3 regions of the Nocardioides sp. NPDC057767 genome follow, and region 1 is predicted to be linked to each of the others. Evidence: predicted binding sites of a transcription regulator. Region 1 holds the regulator's gene; each other region holds the start of a gene.
What was found. Region 1 encodes LexA, which represses DNA repair genes until DNA is damaged. Its sites were predicted from a motif close to TCGAACANNTGTTCGA; they were not measured.
Positions count from the first base shown of each region.

Region 2: the regulator LexA is predicted to act here: its motif matches at 6,696-6,711, upstream of ACFVDI_RS10615 (alpha-ketoglutarate-dependent dioxygenase AlkB).
Region 3: the regulator LexA is predicted to act here: its motif matches at 7,097-7,112, upstream of ACFVDI_RS18795 (SAV_6107 family HEPN domain-containing protein).

Region 1 is NZ_JBHVKJ010000010.1:21,362-31,093, forward strand. It holds gene ACFVDI_RS07250 (MXAN_6640 family putative metalloprotease) at 1-606, opposite strand, end outside; gene ACFVDI_RS07255 (alkaline phosphatase D family protein) at 746-2,431, opposite strand; gene lexA (transcriptional repressor LexA) at 2,529-3,296, opposite strand; gene ACFVDI_RS07265 (LysM peptidoglycan-binding domain-containing protein) at 3,477-3,854, shown strand; gene ACFVDI_RS07270 (hypothetical protein) at 3,999-4,880, opposite strand; gene nrdR (transcriptional regulator NrdR) at 5,279-5,779, shown strand; gene ACFVDI_RS07280 (vitamin B12-dependent ribonucleotide reductase) at 5,962-8,892, shown strand; gene ACFVDI_RS07285 (HIT domain-containing protein) at 8,974-9,330, shown strand; gene ACFVDI_RS07290 (PIG-L deacetylase family protein) at 9,347-9,732, opposite strand, start outside.
Region 2 is NZ_JBHVKJ010000016.1:62,152-71,883, forward strand. It holds gene ACFVDI_RS10580 (hypothetical protein) at 1-232, shown strand, start outside; gene ACFVDI_RS10585 (hypothetical protein) at 883-1,617, opposite strand; gene ACFVDI_RS10590 (VWA domain-containing protein) at 1,614-2,516, opposite strand; gene ACFVDI_RS10595 (VWA domain-containing protein) at 2,513-3,595, opposite strand; gene ACFVDI_RS10600 (hypothetical protein) at 3,586-4,089, opposite strand; gene ACFVDI_RS10605 (DUF58 domain-containing protein) at 4,076-4,963, opposite strand; gene ACFVDI_RS10610 (MoxR family ATPase) at 4,978-5,991, opposite strand; gene ACFVDI_RS10615 (alpha-ketoglutarate-dependent dioxygenase AlkB) at 6,064-6,675, opposite strand; gene ACFVDI_RS10620 (GntR family transcriptional regulator) at 6,802-7,536, shown strand; gene ACFVDI_RS10625 (hypothetical protein) at 7,547-7,894, opposite strand; gene ACFVDI_RS10630 (DUF4031 domain-containing protein) at 7,967-8,224, shown strand; gene ACFVDI_RS10635 (MFS transporter) at 8,221-9,459, opposite strand; gene ACFVDI_RS10640 (hypothetical protein) at 9,500-9,732, opposite strand, start outside.
Region 3 is NZ_JBHVKJ010000036.1:43,620-53,351, reverse strand. It holds gene ACFVDI_RS18835 (molybdopterin-dependent oxidoreductase) at 1-889, opposite strand, end outside; gene sigK (ECF RNA polymerase sigma factor SigK) at 991-1,623, shown strand; gene ACFVDI_RS18825 (anti-sigma factor domain-containing protein) at 1,613-2,290, shown strand; gene ACFVDI_RS18820 (polyprenyl synthetase family protein) at 2,301-3,386, opposite strand; gene metF (methylenetetrahydrofolate reductase [NAD(P)H]) at 3,421-4,311, shown strand; gene ACFVDI_RS18810 (phytoene desaturase family protein) at 4,318-5,643, opposite strand; gene ACFVDI_RS18805 (DUF4126 domain-containing protein) at 5,640-6,275, opposite strand; gene ACFVDI_RS18800 (hypothetical protein) at 6,420-7,013, shown strand; gene ACFVDI_RS18795 (SAV_6107 family HEPN domain-containing protein) at 7,205-7,645, shown strand; gene ACFVDI_RS18790 (methyltransferase domain-containing protein) at 7,683-8,408, shown strand; gene dinB (DNA polymerase IV) at 8,454-9,656, shown strand.

The DNA of each region.
Region 1 (9,732 bases):
CTCACTGGTGGCGTAGTCGTTGTCCAGGACGCAGTAGGCCGTCGCGGCGGTCTTGGAGACCTTCGTCTCGGGGGCGCAGTAGCCGTAGTAGCCCTCGTCGTAGAGGTTCTCCAGGTAGATGTCGACCTTGCCGGGGGTGACCGTCTTGTCGGCGGCAGGCTTGCGGTAGCCCGCCTGCACATAGATGTTGTGGACCTTCGTGACCACGTCACGGACCTGGGTCGCGTACGCCACCGAGGCGCTGTCGCCACCCTTGCCCGGCGTGTAGTGGACGCAGACGACGTCGCTGCACGTCTCGGTCGCGGTGCGCGGGCGGGCGAGCAGCTCACGCGCGGCCTTCTGGTTGGAGCCGTCCAGGGCGTCCTTGGCGTTCCAGAGGTTGGTCAGGGCGATGGTCGCGTCGGGCCGGCCGGCGACGTGCCGACCTGGCACGACCTGGCGGGCGCCACGGACCGACTGGTTGCGCTTGACCTTCTTGGCCTCGGCGAGAGCCTCCCGGGCCTCCTCCTCTGTCACCGGCTGTGCGGCGCTGGTGTCGCCGCCGGTCCGCACCGAGCTCGCCGGGGTCGATCCGGTTGCGGGCATGGTGGCGGCGAAGGTGGCCACTACCATCCCTGCGATCAAGACGAGGGAGCGTTGTTTGCGGTTGATCCGGCGGGCAATGTTTCGCATGAGATACCAGACGTTCGGGAAGGTAGACCAGGGCAGTCTAAGGGCACGCGACTCGGCCACATCGGTGAAACGCCTAGACCGGCTCGGTGACGTGATGGAGCCGGTTGCTCCCGCTCGCGGTGGCGTACGACCTGGCCCAGGTGGCCGTGGTCCTGGAGTCCTTGCGCTCGCCGATGACGTACCAGTCCATCTGGGCCCGGTTGCGGGTCACGTCGAGGACCGAGAAGCCGTGGTCGTCGAAGTTGAGGTAGCGCACATGGCGGTTGGCGGTCCTGATGATGTTCTCGACCGTCACGCTCACCGTGCGGCGCGGTGCGCCGAGGATGTCCTTGAGGTTGTTCGAGGTCACCGAGGTGGCGACGAACTCGACGCCGGCGGTCCTGCCGAGCGGGTAGACGGCGGAGTCGTACGGCAGGTCGCAGGCCCACGCCGAGTGGATGTCGCCGGTGACGAACACCGTGTCGGTGATCGCGTTGTCGCGGATGTGCTCGAAGAGCTCGGTGCGGTCGGCGGTGTAGCCGTCCCACTGGTCGACGTTGTAGGCGATGCCGTTGTCGGGCAGCAGCCCGGTGACGTCGTTGACCGGGCTGACCAGGCTCTTCGGGAGGGCCGCGAAGGTGACCGGCGCGATCATGACCGGGTTGCCGACGATCTTCCACCGGGCGTCGGTGAGCAGGCCCTCCTTGAGCCACTCCAGCTGCTCGTCGCCGGTGATCGTACGGTCGGGGTCGTCGACGCCGGCCAGGTCGGTGCGGGCGACCTGCTCGGAGCGGTAGGAGCGCAGGTCGAGCATGCTCAGCTCGAGGAGGGTGCCGAACCTCAGCCGCCGGTAGATGCGGTCGTGGAGGTGCCCGCCGGTCTCGACGACGGCAGTGCCGTCGACACGTAGCGGCATCCACTCGTCGTAGGCCTGGTTGGCGTTGGTCTTGCGGTCGATCCAGTCGTACTCGCCGGGCTCGTTGTTCTCCGCACCCAGCAGCCAGGCGTCGTTGGCGGACTCGTGGTCGTCCCAGGTGACGATCCAGGGCAGGTGTGCGTGCGCGTCGGCGAGGTCGGCGTCGCGCTTGTACTGGGCGTGCCGGACCCGGTAGTCGGCCAGGGTGTGCATCTCGTGGGCCGGCTCGTGCGGGCGGATGTCCTCGTTGGCCATGCCGTAGCCGTACTCGCCGGGGCCGTACTCGTAGAGATAGTCGCCCAGGTGGAGGATCGCGTGCAGGTCGTCGCGCGCGGCCAGATGGCGGTAGGCGGCGAACCAGCCGGCCTGCAGGTTGGAGCAGGAGACCACCCCGAAACGTACGTTGTCCGGGGCCGCGTCCGCAGCCGGAGCGGTGCGTGTGCGGCCGACGCGGCTGGTCTGGCCGTTGTAGGTGAAGCGGTAGAAGTACCAGCTCTCCGGGGACAGGCCGGTGACGTCGAGCTTCACGGTGTGGTCGCGGTCCGGGCCGGTGAGCTGGGTGCCCTTGGCGGTGAGGCGGCTGAAGTCCGCGGTCGGCGAGACCTCCCAGTGGACCAGGATCTCCTCGCCCCGTCCGGACCCCGGGGTCGCCTCCGCGGTGGGCGTGACCCGGGTCCAGATGACCACGCGGTCCGGGAGCGGGTCGCCGGAGGCGACGCCGTGCTGGAAGTGGTTGAGCGTGGTGCCGGCTGCCTCGGCGGGTGTCGGCAGTGCCACGACTCCCACTCCTGCGGCGGTGGCCAGGCCGGCGGCGATGAGGGTGCGGCGGTCGATCTGCGTCTGGGTCGTGCTGCTCTGAGTCACGCTGTATGGAACGACGCAGCCGCCGGCCCTGTCATGGGCCGGCGGCTGGATTTCACGCAGAGTTCCCGGACTGGTCGCGGGAGGTGTGAGACAGGACTCAGAGGCTGCGCAGGACCGCCGTCACCTTGCCGAGGATCGTCGCGTGGGTGCCGTCGATCGGCTCGTACGCCGCGTTGTGCGGCAGCAGCCACACCTTGCCGTCCTTGCGGGAGAGCGTCTTGACCGTCGCCTCGCCGTCGATCAGCGCGGCCACGATCTCGCCGTTCTCCGCGGTGGGCTGCTGGCGCACGACCACGAAGTCGCCGTCGCAGATCGCGGCGTCGACCATCGAGTCACCGGAGACCGAGAGCAGGAAGAGGTCGCCGTTGCCGACCAGCTGCTTGGGCAGCGGGAAGACGTCCTCGATGCTCTGCTGGCTCGAGGTCTCCTCGGCCAGGATCGGGCCACCGGCCGCGATCCGACCGACCAGGGGAACCATGGTGGCGTCGGGGTTGGGGTTGACGACGGCCTCGGCGGTGAGCGCCGGCTCGGTCTCCTCGCCGGCCATGGCCTTGCGGTGGGCCATCACCTCGGGGAGGAAGACCTCGAGGGCACGGGGTCGCTTCGGGTCCTTGCGGATCAGACCACGCTGCTCCAGCGCGCGCAGCTGGTGGGCGACGCTGCTGGTGCTGGTCAGCCCGACGGCGGCACCGATCTCGCGCATGCTGGGCGGGTAGCCGCGCTGCTCGATGCTGTCGCGCAGGTGAGCGAGGATGCGCTGCTGACGCGGCGTGAGCCCGGTCGCGTCCGGCGGCCCGTCGGGCAGCTCGCGGACGCGGCTCTTCTTCGAACCGCCTGATCCGGTGCCTGTCTTCTGCGTGGTCATGTCATCACATTAGTCCCTCTGGCACCACGACATCAAACATCTGTTCGATCTCGTTCGAAGTGCGTGTCGGCGTTCAAAAATTCCTGACGTCGCTACTTGCGTTGTTCGAACACGTGATCTACCTTCGAACATGTGCTCGATCGAACACGTGATCGAGAGACTTGTGAACTGGAGGCCGTGATGAGTGCAACCGTCTATGTGCTGCCCGTAGCCGAGCCGCCCCGGCCCGTGCCGGAGGTGCGTCGCTCGACGGTGCGGCTCACCCGTCGTGGGCGGATCGTCGTGTTCGCCTTCGCGCTCGTCGTGCTCTTCGCGATCGCTTTCGTCGGGGCGCGGGTGGCCTTCGCGGTGGACGGTGATGCCGACAAAAGCCCCGCCCCCGCCGCTCACACGATGGTCGTCGGCGATGGCGACACGCTCTGGGACATCTCCGCGGAAGCCGTCGCCGGGACCGGCGCTTCGATTCGGGAGATGGAGCAGAGGATCAAGGAGCTCAACGGTCTCGAGTCCTCGATGCTCGTGTCCGGGCAGACCCTGATCGTTCCGACCGCGCCGTAGCGGGCGCCCACAGATGTCCGGCTGCTCCTTCGAGGGAGTCAGCCCGCGCGGCGGGCACCCTGGCAGCCGGCAACCGGGGAAATGTGAGAGTGCTGCAGACGATGGGAAGCGTCTGCAGCACTCTCGCTGTCCTGGCGGTCGTCGTCAGTGACGCCCGCGGTAGGGCGTGTCCGGCTCGGGCGGCGGCCACTGCTTGTTGCGGGTGCTGTGACGCGGCGGCCACTCGTCGTCCGGCTGAGCGGCGGGCGGTTCCTGGGGCTGTCGTTGGGTGGGCATCGCCTGCGTCGCTGCCGGATCCTGGGTCAGTCGAGCCCTCGAGCCGGTCTGGCCGTAGCTGGCCGGAGCCTGGTAGGCGCCGGACTGATACTGCGAGGAGCCGGCCTGCTGGGTGGGGTAGCTGTCGGTGCCGTAGCCCTGCGAGCCGTACGCCGGGGAGCTGGTCGGCGTGGAGGCCGGGGTCGGCGGGCTCGTGTAGTAGGGCGGGGTGCTCGGCGGCGTCGGCGGCTGGTAGCTCGGCGTGCTGTAGGCCGACCGGCTCCCGGTGTTGCCGAAGTCCGAGGAGCTGCTCGTGTAGCCGTAGGGCGACTGGGAGCCCGTGTCGGTGTAGGCCGAGCGGCTGCCGGTGTCACCGTAGGGAGCCTGGCTCCCGGTGTCGGAGCTGTGCCGGCCGTAGGAGCCGGTGTCCTCGTAGCCGTAGGAGCCGGTGCCGTAGTAGTCCTGCTCCATGTAGGTCGTCTGGTCGCCGTATGGCTGCTCCGGGTAGTCCTGCTCCTCGACGTAGGCGTTGGAGTGGCTTCCGGTGTAGTCGTCGGCGGGCGGTGGGGTGGGGGAGCCGGTGAGGGCCCGCCAGGCCTTCCCGGCGAAGGTGAAGGTCAGGAAGAGACAGGCGACTGCGACGACGGCCGCGACGGCGAGCTTCACCCAGGCGCCGGAATCGCCTCCTCGTGCGTCGGCCCCGAAACCGACGGCGACCCACACCAGCACTCCCCAGATGACGAGGAATGCCAGCGTCGCGATCGCAGGCAAGATGAACGGTGGCCGGGGACCGCTTCTGGGGCGCGTGCCTCTCCGCGACCCGACGCGATTTCCTCCGGAGATGTTTGTCACGGGGTCATTCTTACCCATCTGGGCCAGCGCGTCGCCGCTGAACCGGAATCTTTCGGTGTTTGACCGACGACACGCCGGGCGCACGGGGAAACGCGGCGCTCGCTTGCATCGACTGGGGGGCGGGCGTACGGTTACCACTACATCTAGTAGTTACACCGCTGTAGTTATCCACATCTAGTTCACATGAACAGGTGGATGACCCACAGCGACGGGGGTGTTGTTCCACAGGGACTCACGCTCAATTCCACAGGTTCCACAGGCTCGGGCCGCCGCTGAGACGGCCTGGATCCACAAGGCTTCACGAGAGGGGCTCGACCGTGCACTGTCCGTTCTGCCGACACAGCGACACCAAGGTTCTCGACTCCCGCGTGGCCGAGGACGGCGGCCAGATCCGGCGTCGTCGGGTCTGCCAGGAATGTGGGAAGCGGTTCACGACCGTCGAGCAGATGCAGCTGATGGTGGCCAAGCGCTCCGGCGCGGCGGAGCCGTTCAGCCGCGACAAGGCGGTGCACGGCGTACGCAAGGCGTGCAAGGGCCGCCCGGTCACCGAGGACCAGCTCGCCTGCCTCGGCCAGGAGGTCGAGCAGGCGCTGCGGAGCCAGGGGTTGGCTGAGGTGCCCAGCCACGAGGTGGGGCTGGCGATCCTCGCGCCGCTGCGCGAGCTCGACGAGGTGGCCTACCTGCGCTTCGCGAGCGTCTACCGGGCCTTCGGCTCGGCCGACGACTTCGAGCGCGAGATCCAGATGCTGCGTACGGAACGGGAAGTCCAGGACTTCGAGGCAGAACATCCGGTCGAGGCCCCGGTGGGCACCGACTGATCCCACGGCCATGGGAGATGGCACACAGACCGGCCCGGGCAGGCCGTGGGGAAGCGACCTGTCCGGGCCATCCAGCAAGACAACAGCACGACGCACGAAGCCCGAACGGGCGCACAGGAGACTCCACCATCAGCACCGACCAGCAGTACGGCACAGCGATCGATGACAACAGGGGGAACGAAATGACAGACACGGCATCAGAGGCACAGGCATCGTCGAAGGCGGGCGCCGGGCTGAAGATCGAGCGGATCTTCAGCACCGAGGGCGTCCACCCCTACGACGAGATCACCTGGGAGCGACGCGACGTCGTCCAGAAGAACTGGAAGACGGGTGAGACCGTCTTCGAGCAGACCGGGGTCGAGTTCCCCGACTTCTGGTCGATCAACGCCTCGACGATCGTGACGACCAAGTACTTCCGCGGTGCCCTCGGCACCGACAAGCGTGAGCAGAGCCTGAAGCAGCTGATCGACCGGGTCGTGAACACCTACGTCGCCTCCGGCAAGGAGAACGGCTACTTCGCCTCCGAGGCCGACGCCGACCTCTTCGGTCGCGAGCTCACCTGGCTGCTGGTCAACCAGCACTTCGCGTTCAACTCGCCGGTCTGGTTCAACGTCGGCACCGAGTCCCCCCAGCAGGTCTCGGCCTGTTTCATCCTCTCGGTCGACGACTCCATGGACTCGATCCTGAACTGGTACAAGGAGGAGGGCCTGATCTTCAAGGGCGGCTCCGGTGCCGGTCTCAACCTCTCCCGCATCCGCTCCTCCAAGGAGCTGCTGAAGTCCTCCGGCGGCACCGCCTCCGGCCCGGTCTCCTTCATGCGCGGCGCCGACGCGTCCGCGGGCACCATCAAGTCCGGTGGCGCCACCCGTCGCGCCGCGAAGATGGTCGTCCTCGACGTCGACCACCCCGACATCGAGGAGTTCGTCGAGACCAAGGCGCGCGAGGAGGACAAGATCCGCGCGCTGCGCGACGCCGGCTTCGACATGGACCTGGGCGGCAAGGACATCTCGTCCGTGCAGTACCAGAACGCCAACAACTCGGTGCGCGTCTCCGACGAGTTCATGCGCGCGGTCGAGGAGGGCAAGAAGTTCGGCCTCCGGGCGCGTACGACCGGTGAGGTCATCGAGGAGATCGACGCCCGCGAGCTGTTCCGCAAGATCTCGGTCGCCGCGTGGGAGTGTGCCGACCCGGGTCTGCAGTACGACGACACCATCAACGACTGGCACACCAACCCGGAGACGGGCCGGATCACCGGCTCCAACCCGTGCTCGGAGTACATGTCGCTGGACAACTCCTCCTGCAACCTGGCGTCGCTCAACCTGCTGAAGTTCCTCAAGGACGACGACACCTTCGACGCGGTCCGCTTCCAGCAGGCCTGTGAGGTCGTCTTCACCGCGATGGACATCTCCATCTGCTTCGCCGACTTCCCGACCGAGGCGATCGGCGAGACCACCCGCGACTACCGCCAGCTCGGCATCGGCTACGCCAACCTCGGCGCCCTGCTGATGGCGATGGGTCTCGGCTACGACTCCGAGGGCGGCCGGACCATGGCTGCCGCCATCACCTCGCTGATGACCGGTGCCGGCTACAAGCGTTCGGCCGAGCTGGCCGGCGTCGTCGGTCCGTACGCCGGCTACGCCCGCAACGCCGAGGCCCACCAGCGGGTCATGCGCAAGCACCAGGCCGCCAACGACGCGGTCCGCTCGATCAACCCGGTCGACCGCAACATCATCGACGCGGCGACCCGGGTGTGGTCCGACGTCGTCGAGATCGGCAAGGTCAACGGCTTCCGCAACGCCCAGGCCTCGCTGCTCGCGCCGACCGGCACCATCGGCTTCATGATGGACTGCGACACCACCGGCATCGAGCCGGACTTCTCGCTGGTCAAGTTCAAGAAGCTCGTCGGCGGCGGCTCGATGCAGATCGTCAACCAGGTGATCCCGCGGGCGCTGACCAAGCTGGGCTACCAGGCCGAGCAGATCGAGGCGATCGTCGCCTACATCGCCGAGCACGGCCACGTCGTCGACGCCCCCGGCCTGCGCCAGGAGCACTACGAGGTCTTCGACACCGCGATGGGCAAGCGTGCGCTGCAGCCGATGGGCCACGTACGCATGATGGCGGCTACCCAGCCGTTCCTCTCCGGCGCGATCTCCAAGACCGTCAACCTGCCCGAGTCGGCGACCGTCGAGGACATCGAGCAGGTCTACATGGAGTCGTGGAAGCTGGGTCTGAAGGCCACCGCGATCTACCGCGACAACTGCAAGGTCGGCCAGCCGCTGGCCGACGGCAAGTCGGAGAACGCCAAGAAGGACCAGGGTCTCTCCACGGCTGCTGCCGAGGTTGCGGCTGAGGCCGAGGTCGAGCCCGAGGTCGTCGAGAAGATCATCGAGAAGATCGTCTACGCGCCGACCCGCAAGCGCCTGCCGAAGTCCCGCGTCTCGCGCACCACCTCCTTCACGGTCGGTGGCGCCGAGGGCTACATGACCTCCGGCGCGCACGCCGACGGCGAGCTCGGCGAGGTCTTCCTCAAGCTAGGCAAGCAGGGCTCGACCCTGGCCGGCGTCATGGACGCCTTCTCGATCGCCGTCTCGGTCGGCCTCCAGTACGGCGTGCCCCTGGAGACCTACGTCTCCAAGTTCACCAACCTGAAGTTCGAGCCCGCCGGTCTGACCGACGACCCGGACGTACGCATGGCACAGTCGCTCATGGACTACGTCTTCCGCCGGCTGGCGCTGGACTACATGTCCTTCGAGGACCGCTCGGCTCTCGGCATCTACTCCGCCGACGAGCGTCAGCGCTACCTCGAGACCGGCTCCTACGAGCAGCTCGGCAACGGCACCACCGCCGCCGAGCTCGTCCAGAAGCCGGCTCCGGAGCGCAAGGTGGAGGCGAAGACCGAGGTCGTCGAGGCCGACGTCAAGGAGGAGGCTCCTGCCGAGGCGGCTGCGCAGGAGGCCCCCAAGGCGGCCGCCCACACCACCGCCGAGCTGCTCGAGTCGATCAGCGGCATGGCCATCGACAGCCCGCTCTGCTTCACCTGCGGCACCAAGATGCGCCCCGCCGGCTCCTGCTACGTCTGCGAGGGCTGCGGCTCGACCTCTGGTTGCAGCTGATTCGTTGAGTGACTGAGTCCGGTCCCGCATCCACTCCTGGGTGCGGGACCGGACTCACTTGTTGGCTCTAGGGTTGCTGGGGTGAGCGCCGATGCCGGGTACGACGGGACCGACTTCTACTGCGATGTCGCCATTCCTCGTCCCGACCGCCTTCATGTGGTGCACGACAGCGCAAGGGTGCTGGCGTTCCACCACACGCGACCGTTCTGGGCCGTGCACGTCGTGGTGGTGCCGAAACGCCACCTCGGATCACTCACGACTGTGAGTGCCGAGGACGAGGCCGACGTGCGTGAGCTCCTCGGTGTCGTCCAGGCAGTTGCCCGGGACGTGGAGCGCGAGCACGGCGCCGCGGCGGTGCTGACGAACCTGGGTGCCTACCAGGACTCCAAGCACCTGCACGTGCACATCCACAGCGGTGGGTGTCGTGACCAGGGGTGATGTGGGAGTCGTGGTGTCACTGGGTGACATCGGGACTCCCTGGTCGGGGAAGTTGCAAGGGGAGGAAGTGATCCCGGGTCCAGCCGGCGGTGTCCAGGACGAAGCGGAGCAGGACCGAGTCGCCCGTGCCAGTGAGTTCGGTGTCGATGTCCGTCGCCGATGAAGAGCCTAGGCCTGGGACGTACGCATCAAGGGCACTCCTGCGCCGCGCTTCGGTGTCGGGTGGGCCGGTGACGGTGAGGGCCGAGCTGTCGATGGCCACCCCGGTGACCCGCCCGGATCCGATCGGGCGGCCGGCGACCATCAGTGCGGTCTCGGTGGCTGCCCTGACGGATCGATGGTCAAGGACCGCGCCGAGGGCGACGCGCGGGCGGTGGGCCGCCGTTGCCAAGGCGTGAGCGA
Region 2 (9,732 bases), on a different contig from region 1:
GCCCGACCCCTTGGTGCCGGACCTGTCGGTTCGGGGAGGTCCTTCTTTGCTGACCGATGGGCTCTGGGTTTGGCGCCACGACCTAGCGCACTACGTGCGCCACCACGGCGTGGACCTTCCCGAGGCCTTCTTGCGGCGGATGGATGCGATGGACCACACGATTCCCGACGTGGACGTTGACGCGCTGCGCACCTTCTCGCTCGAGGTGTCGACGAGGTTGGGGTACACGTAGTTTGGGCCGTGGTCAACGGCGTTACACGGCTGGGAACGGCTTTCGACCCAAAGTTCGTCAGGTGATGTTGCGATGATCGAGATCGAACCCCGGCCGCTGACCGAGCGACGTCGCTCCCGATCGTCCAGCAGAGCCGGTGGCGGGGGAGGGGCGATGACGTTGATTGTGCAAGCGATGTCGGTAGCTACGGTGTCGACACATAGCGGTGCGGCCCAGCCGGCCTCAATCACGGTGGTGGCTATGGCGGCAGTGATGGCTGGATGCGGGTGGATCGCGCATCTGTCGTTCCGGATAGGCGGACTCACGCACTCCTTGACCGGTACGCGGCCGACGAATGAGTTGTCGCTTCGGGCGTCCTACGCTTGCTTGCCTGCCTCGATCGGATTCACCTGGATGGCGACCATCCTGGCAGCGGATAGATGGTTGAGCCCGACAGAAGATGTCGCACGAGGGTTAGCTTTGCTGCTTCTCGTCACATTTGTCGGGAGTGGTGCGTGGGGGATCAAGGAGTTCTACTGGCCAACGCTTCGGCGAACCCCCGTCTGGCTGATCGATGAAATGAAGAGCAATGCGCGTCTGCGCGTTGCGATCTGTGGAAGGCGGGCTTTCCCTGCGGAAAGTCGCCACCAGCCCTAGCGCCTGGCAACGCCTCACCACTGCGGCTCGTCGCTGAACCCGCCGTAGTCGTCGAGGTCGGCGTCGTCGCGGCGGTAGCTCTCGCCGTCGCCGTTGCGCTTGTCGAGCTTGTCCTCCTTCTTGCTCTGGTCCTGCGGCGGGTCCGGCGGGTCGTCCTGCTGGTCAGGCCTGATCGGCGTCTTCGGGGTCAGCTTCTCCTGGAGGCGCTCCTCGACGGACTCACCCTGCTGGGACTGCTCGGGGCCCTGGCCGGCGTCGGTGGGGCAGTCGCCCTCCTTCAGCGTGGCGAGCGCCTCCTCGTAGGCAGCCTTCGCGCCCTGCTGGTCGCCGGCGTCGCGGGCGCGGTCGCCGATCGCCTCCTGGGTCAGCGACATGTTGATGCGTACGGTGCACTCGTGGTCCTCGGGCACCCGCTCCAGGGCCTCGCCGTAGTAGGCGATCGCGCGGGCGTTCTCGCCGAGCAGGAAGGCGGCGTTGCCGGCGTCGAAGTGGGCGATCCACGGCTGCAGGATGTTGAGGTCGCGGTTGGCCGAGTAGTGCTCCATCGCGGTCGCGGCGTCGCGTAGGTCCCAGGCATCTCGGCCGGCCCGGTCGTGGTGGCCCATCAGGATCACCTTCGTCAGGAAGGCCAGCCCGATCACCACCGGCACGATCCCGGCCAGCAGGAGAGCGCGTCGCACCTGCTCGCGGGCGGTGCGTACGGGGGGCTGCGGCTCGGTGGCCTCGACGGGTGTCTCGGTGAGTGTCACGACAGCACCTCCTCGGCCTCGTGCCCGCGACGGCGGTGGCCCCACAGTTCCCAGAGCAAGAGTGCCAGCAGGGGGAAGCCGAAGATCCAGGCGCGGGACACCTCGCCGCCGGCGGAGGTCTTCTCGGTCAGCATCTCGGAGTCCCAGGTGGAGGCCTCGGTGGCGATCTCCTTGGTCTCCTTCGTCGTGCGGTGAAGCGTCTGAAGACCCATCTGACCTGCGATGTCGCGCAGGTTGGCCAGGTCGATCCGGGAGCGGGCGTCCTGGCCCTCGCCGTCCTTGAGGTAGCCGTCCTGGGGGCGTTCGTCGTCCCACGGCATCCGGCCACCCTCCTCGGTGCCGTAGCCGAGCACCACGCCGCCGGCGGAGAGGTCGTCGATCTCGCTGAACGACTGCTGGTCGACGCCCTCGCGGGTGTTCTCCCCGTCGGAGGCGAACACCACGATCCGGCGCCGCTCCGGGAAGCGCTCCTGGTCACGCTCGAGCGCCGCGATGACCTCGTCACGTGGGGCGTCGACCATCGAGCCGGACCCGTCGAAGGCCCGCTCGGCGTAGAGACCGTCGACCCAGGCGTTGAAGGCCGTGGTGTCGTAGGTGAACGGCATCTCGGTGCGCACGACCTCGCCACCGAAGGTGATCGCCCCGAACCGCACCGACGGCAGCGCCGCCGAGAGCGCCTTGAGGTCCTTCTTGAGCTGCGTCATCCGGGCCTCGCCGCCGGGCCCGTCCTCGGCGACCATCGACCGGGTCCGGTCGACCACGACGAGGACATCGAGATCGGCCGTACGCATCTCCGCCGGTGCCGCGCCCCAGCTCGGCCGCACCAGGACGACGACGGTGAGCAGGACGATCAGCACGCGGCGTACGAGCGTGAGGATCTGCCATCCCAGAGCACTCATCGGCCCACCTCGCTCGGTGGCCGGGTCTGCTGGGTCTGCTGGGGCCACGGGGCCGCCGGCGGAGCCGGGCGGGGACGCGAGGACAGCCGCCCGGAGCGCGCCAGCGCGTAGACCCACCCGGCGATGAGCATGAGGACCCCGAGGACGATCGTCGCGATCGGCCAGCCGGGAGCATCGCGGATCTGGTATTTCGGCGGCTCGACGACCTCGTCGGCCGAGAGCCGGTCGATGCCGGCCAGGATGGATTCGATCGAGCCGTCGTCACCGAGCAGCGAGAAGGTGCCGCCGGTGTCGGTCATCGCCTTGTCGAAGGTGGCGCGCTTGTCCTCCTGGAAGCTGAGGTCGGCGGAGCCGATGCCGTAGAGCTGGACGTCGCGCTCCTTGGCGAACTCGGTGGCCTCGGGCAGCGAGTAGACCGGCGGACCGCCCTGCGGGTCGTTGTCGGAGGCGACGATGACTGCGCGGCCGCGCTCGGGGTTGGACAGGTCGAAGCGCTTGACGCAGGAGACGATCCCGTCGCTGATCAGGGAGGCGCGCTCCTTGCCGAGGTAGGTGCCGGCGACGTACTCCTGGTCGCCGAGGGCGAAGGCCCGGCCGGCGCGCGCCAGCTCGTCCTGCACCCAGCCGTAGTCGTCGGTGAGGGGGAAGACGGTGACCGCGGCGTCGCTCCACAGGACCAGGCTGACCCGCTCGCCGTCGAGGCCGGCGACGAGCTGGGAGTAGGCCTGGGTGACCTGGGTGTCCTCGTCGAACATCGAGGTCGAGGCGTCCAGGCAGAGCACGATGTCGCGGGTGGAGTAGCGGTTCTGGGTGATGTCGGTGGTCTGCGGGCGGGCGATCAGCCAGATGCAGCCGATCACCGCGAGCGCGATCCCCGCGGTCTGCCACCAGGACAGCCAGCGCTGCTGGGTGGCGAGCTCCCGGAACCGGGGGAGCCGCTTGAGGCGCTCGGTGTGGGCGACGAGCACGGCGTCGGCCGGGCGGCGATGCACCCGGGCGGCGAGCACGACGATCGCGGCGACGGCGATGACCGTGACGACCAGCATGATCACGCCGAGGACGGGCCATCTCAGGTCCATGTCGTCACCACCTGCCGGGCCCTGCCCAGCGCCTCGGGGAAGCGCTCGGCCGCCTGGCCCTCCTCCTCGGAGGCGAAGGCGGGTGGGTACATCACCTCGACGGCCATCGCCAGGGGGCGGGTGCGGGGGTCGCTGCGTACGGTCGCCTTCAGATCGGCGAGGACCATCTTGTCGGCCGGGATCTGGCTGACCTCGGCGACGTAGTCGCGCACGGTGCGGCTCAGGTGCTGGTGGCCGACCCGCGCAGGTACGTCGCCGCGGTGCACCGCCCGCTCGATCCGGTCGATCTCGGCCAAATGCTCGGCGCGCAGGTCGCGCGGCTCGGGGACCCACGGCGTCTGGACCTCGACGACCGGGCGGCGCTTGCGGGTCAGCAGGATGACCGCGAGGTAGTAGAGCGCCACCCCGGCGAGCAGCGCGAGCGCGAGCACCAGCCACCAGCCCGAGTGGGCCAGCGGCTGCTGGAACTCCTCGGGGACGCTACCTGCGCGCATGACGGTGCCTCTCCAGGAGATGGAAGACGGCGCCGATCGCGGTGGTGTCGTCGCGGACCCGCTGGTAGGCGATGCCGAGGCGGTCCAGGGTGCTGCGCAGGCTGTGCTCCTCGGCGGCGGCCAGCTCGGCGTACTGGGCCTGGAGGAGCGCGTCGCCACTGAGCCATCCCGGCAGGGCGGCGACGGTGTCGACGTCGACGGTCGGTGCGCCGCCGGCCACCGCGGTGGTGGGGTCGAGGTCGTCGATACCCGCGACCAGCACCTCGTGCTGGACGGTGAGGCGGCGCAGGATCGCGGCCATCTCGTCGCTGACCGAGTGCTCGTCGGTGACGACGAGCAGGATCGCCCGGCGGCGTACGTTGGTGGCGATGTGGCGCAGGACGGCGACGACGTCCGCCTCCGCGGCGTCGGGGGTGGTGGCGTCGTGGGCCTGTCCCAGCGCCCGCTCGAGCGCGACCTCGGTGTCGGCGGGCTTGGTGAGCTTCTGGGTCTCCGAGTCGCCGTAGGCGACCGCGACCTTGTCGCCGTGGCGCACGCCCAGCCAGCCGACCAGGCCGGCGGTGAAGATCGCCAGGTCACGCTTGGTCGTGGTGCCGGTCGCCTGCGCCGCCATGCTCCGGCCCGTGGAGATGGCCAGCAGCACCAGATGCTGGCGCTCGGCGGTGAACCGCTTGACCAGCAGGCTCCGGGAGCGGGCCGTCGCCTTCCAGTCGATGTCCTTCACGTCGTCGCCGGGGACGTACTCCCGAAGGTCGTGGAAGTCCATGCTTCGGCCGGTCTGGAGGCTGGCGTACTCCCCGTCGAGCAGGCCCACTACCTTGCGGTGGGCATGGATCATCAGCCGCGTGCGGATCCGGGGGAGGTACGTCGCCATGTGCTCAGGGGAGATCAGGGGCTGGGAACAGCGCGGACCAGTGCGTCGACGAGCATCTCCGGCTGGACCTTCTCGGCCAGTGCCTCGAAGCTGAGGTGGAGCCGGTGGCGCAGGATGCTGTGGCGCAGCTCGCGCACGTCCTCGGGGGTGACGTAGGAACGGCCGAGCAGCAGCGCGGCCGCGCGGGAGGCCTGCAGGAACGCGATCGAGGCACGCGGGGACGCGCCGATCTCGACGTAGGAGCCGGTCTCCGGCCCGAGGAGCTGGCGGGCGTTGCGGGTGGCCTGGACGAGGGCGACGATGTAGCGCTTGATCGCCGGGTCGACGTAGACGCGCTTGGTCAGCTCCTGGAGCCAGATCACGTCGTCGGGGTCGGCGACCGGACGGGTCTCCTCGTGGTCGGGACCGAGCGTGCCCGCCTCGATGCGCTCCAGGACGATGAGCTCCTCGCCGTCGCTGGGGTAGTTGACGATCTCCTTGAGCAGGAACCGGTCCATCTGCGCGTGGGGGAGGACGTAGGTGCCCTCCTCCTCGATCGGGTTCTGCGTGGCGAGCACCATGAAGGGGCGCGGCAGCGGGTGGACGTGGCCGGCGATGCTCGTCTGGCGCTCCTGCATCGCCTCGAGCATGGCGCTCTGGGTCTTGGCGGAGCTTCGGTTGATCTCGTCCAGCAGCACGAAGTTGGCGTGGACCGGTCCGAGCTGGGTCTCGAACTCGTGGTTGCGCTGGTCGTAGACCTGGGTGCCGATGATGTCGCTCGGCAGCAGGTCGGGGGTGCACTGGATCCGGGAGAACTGCGCCTTGACCGTCTGGCTCAGCGTGCTCGCGGCAAGTGTCTTGGCCAGCCCCGGCACGCTCTCCAGCAGGACGTGTCCCTCGGAGAGAAGCGCGATCAGCAGCGCCGTCCTGAGGCGTTCCTGGCCGACCACACGGCTGCTGAAGGCGGTGCTGATCCGCCCGACGATCTCCTTCGCCCGGGCGATCTCCTCAGCGGATGGCGGGGCGAGGGTTGGTGCGGTGGTGGTCAAGGCGGCTCCAGAGGCGTCGGCTGTCGGTCCCATCCTTTCCTACCAGCGTACGGAACGCATCTGGGGCCCACCTCAGAAGACGTTGCGGGGCCGGAACTGGACCGAGATCCGCGGGCCGGCGGAGGAGACCTTGGGGATGGCGTGCTCCCAGGTGCGTTGGCAGGAGCCGCCCATGACGACCAGGTCGCCGTGGCCCATCTCGATGCTCATGCCCTTGCCGCCGCCCTGGGGTCGCAGCGCCAGGCGGCGCGGGTCGCCGACGGAGACGATCGCGACCATCGTGTCGTTGCTGCGGCCGCGGCCGATCCTGTCGCCGTGCCAGGCGACCGAGTCGTTGCCGTTGCGGTAGTAGCAGCAGCCCGCGGTCACGAACGGCTCGCCGAGCTCGGGCAGGTAGTGGGCGGTGAGGCGGCCGCGAGCCTCGGCGAGCCGCGGGTGGGGGAGTGGGTCGCCCTGCAGATAGGTGTGCAGGAGCCGGGGCACGTCGACGACGCGGTCGTACATCTGCCGGCGCTCCTCGTGCCACGGGACGTCGTGGACCAGCGCCGCGAAGACGTCGTCGGGATCGGGCAGCCAGCCGCGGGCGACGTCCACCCAGGCTCCGCGGTCCAGATGGATCCGCTCGTAGGTCGTCTCGGTGGTCTCGTCGTCGGTGGGGGCGAAGAGCGTTCCCTGGAAGTCCACCCTGGCAGCATACCTCGGGATCGAACATGTGTTCTAGCGAAATCCTGTATTCGGGTTTCGTTGCACCTGATCTGCCTCATCTCATTGCAATGTCACAACTTGACCAAACCCGGGACCGTACGCCATGTGTACACCTACGCTCTGCTCATGGTCCGGTCGGTCGACGGTGAGCGTTCGCTCAAGCACGTCCAGATCCGGGAGTACGTCCGGGAGCTGGTCATCGGGGAGAGCCCGGGTGCCTCCGCGCCCTCGGAGCGCGAGCTGGTTCAGAAGTTCAGCGTCGCCAGGGCGACCGTGCGGCAGGCGCTCGACGCGCTCGTCGCCGACGGTCTGCTGGTCCGGATCCCGGGCCGGGGGACGTTCGTGGCCCGGCCTCCTCGGGCGCAGAGCCCGGTGCTCGGGTTCAGCGAGGAGATGGCTCGCCGGGGGATGCAGGCGTCCTCGGAGACGCTGCTGCTGGGCAGGGAGAAGGCCGGACCCACCATCGCGCGTGCGCTGGCGATCAAGGAAGGCGCGGCCGTCGTCCACTGGCGGCGTCTGCGGCGGGGCGACGGGGTGCCGATCTGTATCGAGGACGTCTATCTCGACGAGACGATCGTGCCCGGGATGCTCGAGCGCACCACGCCGACCAGCCTCTACGCCGAGCTGGCTCGCCGGCACATGCGCCCGTCGTGGGTCGACGACACGTTCCGGGCCGATGTGGCCAACATCGAGGAGGCCACGCTGCTCGGTCTCTCGGTCGGCGTACCCGTGCTCCGCAGGCAGCGGAAGTCGGTCGCAGGAGACCGCTACGTCGAGGTCTGCCGCTCGGTCTATCGCGCCGACCGCTACGCGCTGCACCTGCAGCTCGGCCCGTCCTGACGCCTGCGGCTCAGAGGTCGCCGAGCGGTGCGACCACGTCGCCGCTCTCCTCGCAGACCCAGATCGGGTCCGGCCCGCCCAGGTCGGGGGTGATGTGGAGCGAGTGCACGGGCGCCTCGGGCGGACAGATGGTGCACACCGGCCAGCGCTCGGAGCTCTCGTCGAAGAGCACGTCCTGCACGTCCTGGGCGACCAGGCCGGCGACGTACGCCTTGCCCTCCGGCCACTGCTCCACCCACCAGCCGCGCTCGGTCATCGCGTCCTCGAGGGCCGACACGGCGGCCGCGCCGGCGAGTCCGCGCGCATCGAGGTCATGGAGCACCCTCGCCCGAGCCTCGAACAGCACTGTCGTGTTCATCACCGACCATTCTCGCCCACCGGTCAAGGAGCCGCCTGGGCGAATCCTGAACGATCACAGACAATCCTCCTTGTGATTCTGATCGATCCGCCGAACGTGCCGAGCCGTGGCCGGATGTGGTCGCACCTGGCCAGTGACACCTCCTACGAGGAGCTGCACGCCTTCGCGAGCCGGATGGGGATCCCGGCCCGTGGGTTCGACCGGGACCACTACGACGTGCCGGCCGAGGCGTACGACGACATGGTCGCCGCCGGTGCGGTCGAGGTCACCTCCCGAGCGCTGGTCTCAGCACTCCTCGCAGCCGGCCTGCGCCGCCGCAAGCCTCGCTAGGCGGGTGACTTCTCGCCCGGCGGGACCGACGCCTCGGCCGAAGGGCTCGACATCCGACGCACGGTGAGCCAGATGGCCGCCGAGATCAGCAGGCCGAGCCCGCCGCCGAGGATGAACCCGCCCTGCCAGCCGATCAGGTCGATGGCGAACCCGGCGGTGGGTGCGCCGACGGCGCTGCCGAGGGTGATCGCCGAGCCGTGCCAGCCCATCACCTCGCCGCGTACGGTCGAGGGGACGCGGCTGGTGATCGCCTCGAGCGCCGCGGTCAGGGTCGGTGCGCAGAAGAAGCCGCTGAGCAGGAGCAGCGCGGCGAAGGAGATCGTGTCCCAGGCGAACGCGGTGAGCACCGTCGTCGCGCCCAGCAGGACGAGCATCACCGCGGCGGACGGGTGGCGGTTGAGTGCGCCGTAGACGAGCGCGCCGACCAGGGACCCGAGGGCCCAGATCGCCATCACCAGCCCGAGGAGGGCGGTGCGGTCGAAGTCGCGCATCGCGGCCACGGTGCCGAGGTCCTCGGCGATGAGGATGAGCGAGGCGGTGAAGGTGCCGGCGAGGAGGAGTACGACGCCGGGGCTCACCCACGAAGGGAGCGCGAAGCGGCGAGCCGGAGCAGCGGAGCTGCTGGGAACCGCGTCGCTCGGCACGGCCGGCTCGCCCTCGGTGATGCTCGGGTTGAGCAGCCACAGCACGATGGCTGCGGCGATCCCGAGCCACTGGGTCACCAGCAGCGCCCACGAGGTGCCGAGGTAGCTGGCGCTGAGCACGCCGATCACCGGGCCGACCATGAAACCGAGCTCGGTCATGATCGCGTCGGCGCTGAGCGCCGCGGTGCGCTGCCCGGGTTCGACCGAGCGGAGAACGACCTGGCGCACGATCGACCAGGACGGCACGGTGAAGAGCCCGGCGACGGCGATCAGCGCGATCAGCGGGAGGTAGCCGACCCAGGGAGCGATCGACCAGGCGATCGGGAGGATCGCCAGCGGCAACAGGAGCGTACGCCGCAGGCCGAGGCGGTCCAGGAGCCGGCCGAGCCAGGGCGCGGAGATCGCCATCGCGATCGCGAGCACGGTCGAGACCAGGCCGGCCTCGGCGTAGGAGCGGTCCAGCGGGCCGACCACGTGAAGGGTCACGATGACAGAGGACGCCGGCATCGGGATCCGCAGGAACAGACCCAGCACGAGGATGCGGCGAACGTCAGGAATCCGCCACAGGTCGGCGTACGTCTGGAAGCTCACCACGAAATTCTGCCACCGGTCCGACCGACCGGGCGAATTGTTATCGGTCGGGTGACAGATATGTGGTGAGGGCCTCCATCTCGGCCGAGATGTTGGCCCGCGCGGCGGCCTCCCAGCTGATCCGCGCGAAGGGTGTCGAGAAGAGCGACTCCTTCTCCAGCAGCCGCGCCAGGACCTGGGCACGACCGTCGCGGAACTCCTCGTCGGAGAGGTGCTGATACTCCTCGCGGACCGTCGCGACGTACTCCTCGTAGCGGTCGGCCGGGGCCGCCA
Region 3 (9,732 bases), on a different contig from region 1:
CGGTCCAGGTCGCGTTGCCGATCAGATCGCCGCCGACCTCGTTGGAGACGCAGCAGATCGTGACCCGGCGCTCGTAGAGCGGCATCGCGAGCAGGTCCGCATAGGTCAGCTCGACCGGGTTGTCGACGAGGCCGTGGATCTTGAGCCGGTAGTCGGCGAGGTCGACGCGTGGGGTGAGCAGGGCGATGTCGATGCGGTAGAAGTCGTCGACGGGGGTCAGGTGGGGCGTGAGCCCGTCGATCCGGAGCTCAGCGCCCGCCGGGAGGGGCGCGGCGGGGGAGACCGCAGCCGGGATGGCCAGACTCGTCACCGGGCGACGGCGGGCGGTGACCACCTTCGCGCCGACCCCGCCGGCCGCGCCCACCGCGGTCACGGCCGCCGCGGCGACCAGGAACCGGCGCCGGTCGAAGCCGTCGGGCGCCTCCGCCTCGGCCGATGTCTCGGGTGCGCCCAGTCGCCGGGTCAGCAGGATCAGCGCTGCGATGCCGACCGCCAGGCCGATCACCAGCGCGACGATGCCCATGGTGCCGTTGCCGGCCCGGTCGGCCAGGAGGGCGGCGATGTCGACCGCGCCGAGGATCAGCAGCATGCCCGCGCCGAGCGCGGGGCTGCGTACGGCCAGAGCGCCGGCCACGCCGAGGAGCACCAGCGTGACCAGCGCGACGCAGGCCAGCAGGATCGGCTTGTCGGCCGTGCCGAAGGCGGCGACCGCAGCCTCCTTGAGCCAGCGCGGGGTGAGGTCGATGACCCGGTCGCCGAGCGCGAGCAGGGGAGAGGCCCCGCGCGCGAGGGCGGCGATGAGCTCGGCGACGCCGAGGCCGAGCACGCCCGCGGCGATGCCCGCGAGGGGACCGCTGGGGAGACGTCCGAGGAAGGTGCGGGATGTCATGCTGTGAGTTCGTGGCCGATCGGTTGTCGGATGGGACCAATCCTCCCACTTCTCGGCTGCGAACCCGGGGTGAGATCTGTCATTCGTCGGAAGGGGTGCATGTGCGCCGAGCGCTGCGGGTGGTGGGCGATTCGTCATCGCCGGACCCCGAGGACGACCTGGACCCGGCAAGGGTCCTCACCGCCGTCGCCGGTGGCGACCTGGACGCCTTCGGGAGCCTCTACGACGTGATGGCTCCGCTCGTCTTCGGTGTCGCGCGGCGGGTGGTGCGCGATCCCTCGCGGGCGGAGGAGGTGACCCAGGAGGTGTTCACCGAGGTGTGGCGCCAGGCCGCTCGGTTCGACCCCTCGCGCGGCTCGGTCCGGACGTGGATGCTGACGATCGCGCACCGGCGAGCTGTCGACACCGTGCGCTCCTCGCAGGCATCGCGTGCGCGGGAGGAGCAGGTCGCCCGGCGCGAGCCGGTGGAGGTCGCCGGCCCGGAGGACGCCGTCGTCACCGCGGCCGAGTATCAGGACGTACGCCGCTGCCTGGACTCGCTCACGCCGCTGCAGTCGCAGGCGGTCCGGCTGGCCTACTACCAGGGCTTCACCTATCCCGAGGTTGCCGAGCTGCTCGGCCGGCCGCTGCCGACGGTGAAGACCCGGATGCGGGACGGCCTGATCCGGCTGCGCGACTGCCTGGCCGAGACGGAGCCCGAGGCGAAGGTCGGAGGGGCTCGCGATGGCGCCTGACGTACACGGACTGGTCGGGGCCTACCTCCTCGATGCCCTGGTGCCGGGGGAACGGACCGAGTTCGAGGCTCACCTGGCGGTGTGCCCGGAGTGCCGCGAGGAGGTCGACTCGCTACGGGCGGCCACCGCCTCCCTCGCCGCGGAGGTCGCCGCGACGCCGCCGGTGGCGCTGCGCGAGCGGGTGCTGCGTACGGCATCGGAGACGCCGCAGCTGCGACCCGTCGTCGCCGCGGGCAGCCCCCGCCGGCGCCGGCTCATGGGCATCATCGCCGCAGCGGCTGCGGTGGTCGTCGGAGTCGGGGTGACGGTCGGAGTCGTCGTGGGCGAGGACGACCCGCCACCGATGACCGCGGCCCAGGTGATCTCGGCCCCGGACGCCAGGATGCACAAGGAGGAGACCTCCGACGGCGAGCTCATGGTCGCGATGTCCCACGAGATGCACATGGTCGCCGTGGACACCGCCCACCTCACGCGTCCGGCGGGGATGACCTACCAGGTCTGGTGGCACACCGACGCCGGCATGGAGTCCGCCGGCGTCCTCGACGAGGAGATGTCCGTCGCCGTACCGGTCGAGGACGGCGACCTGATGGTCACCATGGAACCCGAGGGCGGCTCCGAGGAGCCGTCCGAGAAGGTCCTCTTCGAGATGCCCGCCGAGCGCCTCTGACGCCTCGTCCTCAGACGGTGCGCTGGGTGGCGGCGGTGGCGAGCGCGCGCAGGGTGCCTGCGGCGCCCGCGTCCAGGGTGCCGGCGGACCGGGCCTCGTCCAGGGCGGTGAGGCCCTGGTCGGCGAGCTCGGTGATGGTCTTCTCGACCTGCTGCTCGGCGCCGGAGGTGGTGATGATCGTACGCAGCGCCGCGACCTGATCGTCGGTGAGCTGCTGGCCCAGGGAACGGTCGAGGAGGTCGGCGTCGGCGGCCGGTGAGCCCGTCAGGGCGAGAGCGACCAGGACGGTGCGCTTGCCCTCGACCAGGTCGTCGCCGGCGGGCTTGCCGGTGACCGAGGGATCGCCGAAGACGCCGAGGAGGTCGTCGCGGAGCTGGAAGGCCTCACCGACGGGAAGACCGTAGGCGGACAGCGCCTCGATCTGCTCGCGCGAGGCTCCGGCCAGGGCGGCGCCGACGTGGAGGGGACGCTCGACCGAGTACTTGGCCGCCTTGTAGCGCACCACCTTCATCGCGGCCTGGACGTCGGCGGCACCGCGCGCCTGCACGGTGATGTCGAGGAACTGCCCGGCGATGACCTCGCTGCGGGTGTGATCGAAGACCGACAGCGCGGCGGCGGTCTCGGCACCCCCGAACCCAGAGGTACGCAGCAGCTCATCGGCCCAGGTCAGCAGCAGGTCTCCGAGGAGCACCGCAGCGGCGTCACCGTAGGCGCGGGACCGGCCCGGCCAACCCGCGGCGGCGTGGTCGGCCTCGAACGCGCGGTGCGCGGCCGGTGCGCCGCGACGGGTGTCGGAGTCGTCGATGACGTCGTCGTGGACGAGCGCCGAAGCCTGGAGGAGCTCGAGCGCGGCGGCCGCCCGCACGAGCGACTCCTCCTCGGCGGGCGTGGGGGAGGGGCGGACCGCGTGGAAGCCCCAGTAGCAGAACGCGGCCCTCAGCCGCTTGCCTCCGGACATCGACTCGCGGGCCCGGCGCAGCAGCGGTTCGACCTCGTCGCCGAGCGGGATCAGCCGCTCGGTCTGGGTCTCGAGAAAGGTGTCCAGCGCCCCCTGGACGCGACTGCGGAATTCATCGGCGTCCCACGTTTCATTCACTCTCCGAGCCTAGGGCACTCATTACGATGGCCCGATGGTGACTGGACGTGGGCGCTCCTTGGCGGAGCTGATCAACCAGGGGGAGCGCTCGTTCTCCTTCGAGTTCTTCCCGCCGAAGGACGAGGCCGGCGAGGAGCAGCTGTGGAACGCCGTGCGCGCCCTGGAGCCCTACCGGCCGACGTTCGTGAGCGTCACCTACGGCGCCGGCGGCTCGACCCGTGACAAGACCGTCGCCATCACCGGCCGGATCGCCGCGGAGACCGAGCTGCTGCCGGTCGCCCACCTGACCTGCGTCGGTCACACCCGCGAGGAGGTCGCCGGGATCCTGGACGCCTATGCGGCGAAGGGGGTCGAGCACGTGATGGCGCTGCGCGGCGACCCCGCGGAGGGTCCGCGAGCGGAGTGGACCCCGACCCCGGGCGGTCTCGACTACGCGATCGACGTGGTGAGGCTGGCCCGGGAGCGCGGTGACTTCCGCATCGGCGTCGCCGCCTTCCCGGAGGGTCACCCGGGTGCCGAGTCGATCGAGGCCGACGCCGACGTGCTGGTCGCCAAGGCGAAGGCCGGAGCAGAGTTCGCGGTCACCCAGATGTTCTTCCGGGCCGCGGACTACTTCGGCCTGGTCGACCGGGTCCGTGCCCGCGGCGTGGGCATCCCGATCCTGCCGGGGATCATGCCGATCCTGAACCTCGCCGCCATCCGCCGCCAGAGCGAGCTCATCGGGGCCGAGGTGCCCGAGGAGATCGTCGAGCGCATCACCGCGGCCGGTCCGGACCCCGCCGACATTCGTGCCGAGGGGATCGCGGTCGCCGCCGAGCTGTGCCAGGAGCTCCTCGACGGAGGCGCCCCCGGCCTGCACTTCTACACGCTCAACCGGTCCAAGGCGACGCTGGAGATCTTCGCCAAGCTCAACGTCACGGTCTAGGCGCACTCACTTCTCGGCAGGGCCGATCGACTGCGCGACCAGCGCGGCCGACAGCCCGGCGAACGGCAACCCGGCGCCCGGAGTGGCGTGGGCGCCGGCCGCGTAGACGTTCGGGATCGGGGTGCGCGGCCCGAGGCGCTGGAACACCGTGCCGCGCCCCGCCCACTTCACGCCCAGCGGAGACCCGCGCCAGCGGCGTACGAGCTCAGCGGCGCCCAGGTCGACGCGGTGCACGACGTGCTCACGGACGTCGATCTTGTGGCGTGCCAGCGCCAGCAGGACGTCCTCCATCAGCTTGCCGTGGGAGTGGATCGTCCAGGCGTGCTGTCCTTCGGGGGCGAGCCCGCGGGTGCGTACGACCAGGGTGGGCTCGCCGTGGAGCACCAGCTCGTCGGGCAGGTCGGTGAGGTGCTCGGGCAGCGAGGTGAGCCCGAGGTGGAACGTCATCGGTGGGATCGCCGGCAGGGTGCGCTCCACCAGTGGCCGCAGGGCCGGCAGCGAGCGCGGGTCGAAGGCGACCACGACCGCTCCGTCCGCGCCGAGGTCGATCTCGCCGGCGGCGGTGCTCACGGCGACCGCCCGGCCGTCGCGTACGACGATGTCCTCCACCCGGGTCGCGGTCTGCACCGAGACCCGGCGGGTGGCCATCCGGGAGCTGAGCACCTCGGCGACCACGCCCATCCCGCCCTCGACGCGCCAGGCGCCGAACCGCTGCTCGAGGTAGGCGGTCAACCCCGCCCAGGCAGGTACGTCACGCAGCTCCTGTCCCGCGGCGACGAACGGGTGCGCCGCGACCAGCCGCAGGCGCTCGTCCTTGAACGTCTTGCGCAGCCGCTTGTGGAGGGTCTCGCGGGACCGGAACCTTTCCGCGACCGCCGACGGCAGCGCCGAGGGCTCCCAGGGCACCTCGAAGTAGTGCTGGCGCAGCACCTCCCAGTCCTCGCTGAACCGGGCGACGTAGTCGGTCCACAGCCGTCCCATGCCCGGCTTGAGCTCGTCGAAGGCCGCCAGCTGGGCTCCGCGGGTGCCGCCCGGCACCGCGACCGAGGTCTTGTCGGGGAACCGGTGCTCGCGGACGACGTCCATCGGGACCAGCTCGAGCTCACGCTCCGCGGGCCGTCCGGACTTGCGGAACAGGTCGCGCATCACCGCGGGCAGCAGCGTCGAGGTCGCCGAGGCGTCCCAGGTGAACCCCTCCTCGCGCACCGGCACCAGGGCGCCGCCGAGCTGGCCGGACGCCTCCAGGAGGGTCACCGAGTGGCCGAGCTTGGCCAGCCTGGCGGCGCTGGCCATCCCGGCGTACCCGCCCCCGAGGACGACGACGCGCGTCACTGGACCGGGTAGGGCAGGGTGTCGCCGCCGGAGGACCCGTCAGGTGGTGGCGCGCCCCGCCGCCCGCGCCGGGTCAGCTTGCGCCAGCCGCCGCGAACGGCCCGGATGATGAGGTAGACCAGCACCAGCCCGGCCACCAGGAGGACCGCGGCGACGCCGGCCGCGGCCAGCGGGTGCTCGGTCGCGAACCAGACCACGCCCAGGACGAGGCCGTCCTCGACGACGCTGACCACCGAGTTGGAGACCGGCTCGGGCGAGGTGTTGACCGCCAGCCGCTCGCTGGCCTTGACCAGGTGGGACATCAGCGCGGTCGTGCCGCCCACGACGCCGCCGACGGCCTCGTTGAGAGAGTCGGCCTCACCGGCGAGCAGGACGCCGATCACCGCGCCGATGGTGGGTCGGATCACCGTGGAGATCGAATCCCAGGTGGAGTCGATGTAGGGCACCTTGTCGGCGACGAACTCGATCGCGTACATCAGCCCCGCGGCGGCCAGCACCGGCCACGTGCCGAGCACGTCCGGGATCGCCTCGGCCCCCGTCGTACGCTGCGCGACGCCGAGCACCAGCACGACCAGGTAGGCGTTGATGCCACTGGCCCACCCACTGGAGAAGGTCAGCGCTAGAGATTCCATGAGGACATCTTGGCCTACGCCACCGACAACCCGGCCCCGGCCCGAGACCAAGAGCACGCGAGCGCGTATTTACCTACGTTGGACCCGGTACGGCAGAATGGGCTGATCAACGGAGACTGAACCCCCACGTCGCAAGGAGACCGGATGACCATGACGACACCCGACGAGAACGAAGGTGTGGTCGTGAGCGAGGGCCCGGAGGTCGCTTTCGAGGTGGCAGCGCTCGCCGCCGAGCCCGTGCCTCGCGAGATGACGTGGGCGATCCGGCTGATCATCGGCCTGATCGCCTTCAGCGCGGTCGTGGTCGTGGTGATGGTGCTGCGCTCCGACGACCTCGTGCGCGCCTGGGCGGAGGGCAACCCCTCGGCCAAGCGCATCCTCGAGACCGAGGGCCTCGACGCCCTGATCAACCCGCCGACCGACAACCGGGTCAGCGCGCCGGCCTTCATCGCCCCCGCCATCACGCTGTTCGGCGTGATGGCCATCATGATGGGGGTGCTCGCGGTCTTCCTCCGCAACGGCTTCGAGTGGGCCCGGATCACGATCACGTTCCTGGTGTTCATCTCCGCGGTCGCCAGCATCGGCGGCATCCTGACCGGCCCGCCGGTGATCATCAGCGTCCTCACCTGGATCGCGATCGTCATCGCGGCCGGGCTGCTGGCGGTCATGTGGCTGCCGGCGAACACCCGTTACATCCACCCGCCGCACCGGATCCGCGGCGCCGTCGACGACGACTGAGCGACCGCCGGGACCACCTCGACACGCCCCGTCACCGATACGTCTTGTGACTGTCGGTGGCGGGGTGTAGTTTGATCCCGTGTTCGAACAAATGTTCGAACAACCAGGCTCTGGCGGGCGTCGTCCTCGACCCCCGACGCCCGCCGGAGCCGTCCACTGCGGGGTCGACCTTGAGCGAGAAGGACGACCCGATGCATCTGCTGCCGGCGACGACTCACAGCTACCTCTTCCGCGCCACCGAGTCTCTCTCGGAGGCCATCGTGGCCGACGACGTGCCGAGCAGGTACGCGATGGCCCATGTCGCCGCCCTGCAGGCCGCAGCGGCGCTGATCGCCGCCCGCACCGATCCGGTCGAGGCCGCGAGCCGCGCTGGCCGCCGTCGTCCGTGGAACGCCTGGGTCCGACTCAAGAAGGTCGCGCCCGAGCTCTCGGAGTGGGCCGAATACTTCGCCGCGGGTGCCGCCAAGCGCGCCGCCGCGGAGGCCGGCTCGATCCGGGCGGTCACCGCCGAGGAGGCCGACGAGCAGGTGCGTGACGCCGACCGTTTCCTCGCTGTCGTCGAGGAGTCCCTCGGGCTGATGGCCCACACCTCCCACGTCACCCGTCTCCGTCACGACCGCCTCGTGGGCTGATTCAGGTGAGGTGGGATCAGGGCCTACGCTTGGCCCCATGGCAGCTGGCTCCGCATCAACCAGTCGTCGGGCAGGCGCCCGGACCGTCGCCGTCTGGGACGCGCTCGACCCGGTCCTGGGCTCCGGCTCGCTCGACGTCCTCGACATCGGCGGCGGCACCGGCACCTCAGCCGTACGCATCGCCGGGCTCGGTCACCGGGTCACCGTCGTCGACCCGAGCCCGGACGCGCTGGCAGCCCTCGACCGGCGTGCCCGCGAGGCCGGCGTCTCCGTCGACGCGCGCCAGGGTGACCTGGCCGCCCTCTCCGACGTCGCCGACCCTGGCGGTGCCGACCTGGTGCTGTGCCACGGCGTCCTCGAGGTCGTCCCCGACCCCGCGGCGGCACTGGCGGGGATCCGCGAGGTGCTCCGCCCCGGTGGCACCCTCAGCCTGCTGGTCGCCCAGCGCACCGCCGCCGTCCTCTCCCGCGCCCTGGCCGGCCACTTCGCCCAGGCCGCCGAGCTGCTCGACGACACCGCGCCGCAGGGCCGCTCCGGTCGCCGGTTCGCTCTCGACGAGGTCACCGGGCTGCTGGACGCGGCGGGGTTCGAGGTCGCGGACGTCCGTGGCGTACGTGTCTTCGTCGATCACGTTCCGGGGTCGCTGCTCGACGTCGAGCCAGCGGCTACCTCCGCGCTTGTCGAGCTCGAGCAGCGCGCTTCTACTCGCGCCGACTACCTGCCGTTGGCTTCGCAGCTGCATCTGCTCGCTTCGCTTCGCTGACGGCTCGCTTCGCTTCGCCCACGGGCGCCGACGCGGAGGATCGGGGTGACCTCCTCCGCTGGCGCTCCGGAGGCCACCCCGATCCTCCATGTCGACATGGACGCCTTCTTCGTCTCGGTGGCGATCAGGCACCAGCCCGACCTCTGGGACCAGCCGGTGGTGGGCGGACATGCGAGAGGCGTGGTGACCTGCGCCAACTATCCGGCCCGGGCCTACGGCGTGCGGGCCGCGATGCCGGGCTCGATGGCCAGACGGCTGTGCCCTCAGCTCGTCTCGGTCCGTCTCGACTTCGGTGAGGTCGCCGAGGTCTCCCACCAGGTCCGCGAGATCTTCCGCCGCGCCACCCCGCTGGTGGAGGTGGTCAGCGTCGACGAGGCATTCCTCGACGTGCGTGGAGCGACCAGGCTCTTCGGGAGCCCCGAGTCGATCGCCCACCGGATCCGCCGCCAGATCTTCGAGGAGCTGAGCATCACCTGCTCGGTCGGCGTGGCGCCCACCCCGAGCGTGGCCAAGGTCGGCAGCCGCAAGGCGAAGCCCGACGGCGTCGTGGTCGTCCGGCCGGAGGAGATCCCCGGCTTCCTCCACCCGCTCGACGTCGGTGAGCTCTACGGGGTCGGCCCGAGCACCCGGACCAGGCTGCGGCGGCTCGGCTTCGAGACGGTGGGCGACATCGCCCGCACCCCGGTGCCGACGCTCCACCAGATCCTCGGCCCCCGCCTCGGTGGCCACCTGCACCGGCTCGCCACCGGCACCGACCGGCGCGAGCTCACCGGGCGGCTGGGTCCCGACCTGCCCGACCGGTCCACCGGCGCCCAGGAGACCTTCGGCCACGACCTGAGCGCCCGCGAGGACATCGTGCGTGAGCTGCTGCGCCTCTCGGCCCGCGTCACCCGGAGGATGAGGAGGGCCGGCACTGTCGGTCGCACGATCGTGCTGACGGTCCGGTTCACCGACTTCAAGACCATCTCGCGCTCCCGCACGCTGCCCGACCCCACCGACGTCACCCAGGAGGTGCACGCCACGGCGGTCCGGCTCTACGACGAGCTCGACCTCCGCGGCCGGGCTCTGCGCCTGGTCGGGGTCCGGGTGGAGCACCTGGTCACCCGAGAGGGCACCGACCGACAGCTCGTGCTCGGAGAGCGCGAGCGAGGCTGGTCCGAGGCCGACCGCGCCGCCGATCAGGTCGCCGAACGCTTCGGGTCCGGCCTCGTGCGCCGGGCGAGCCTGCTCGATCACGGCCGGGGTTGACGCAGATGCCCATTCGCTTGACACAATCGGTCGTGGTTGTGCCATGTGGCAGAACGTGACGGGGCAAGAATTTTCC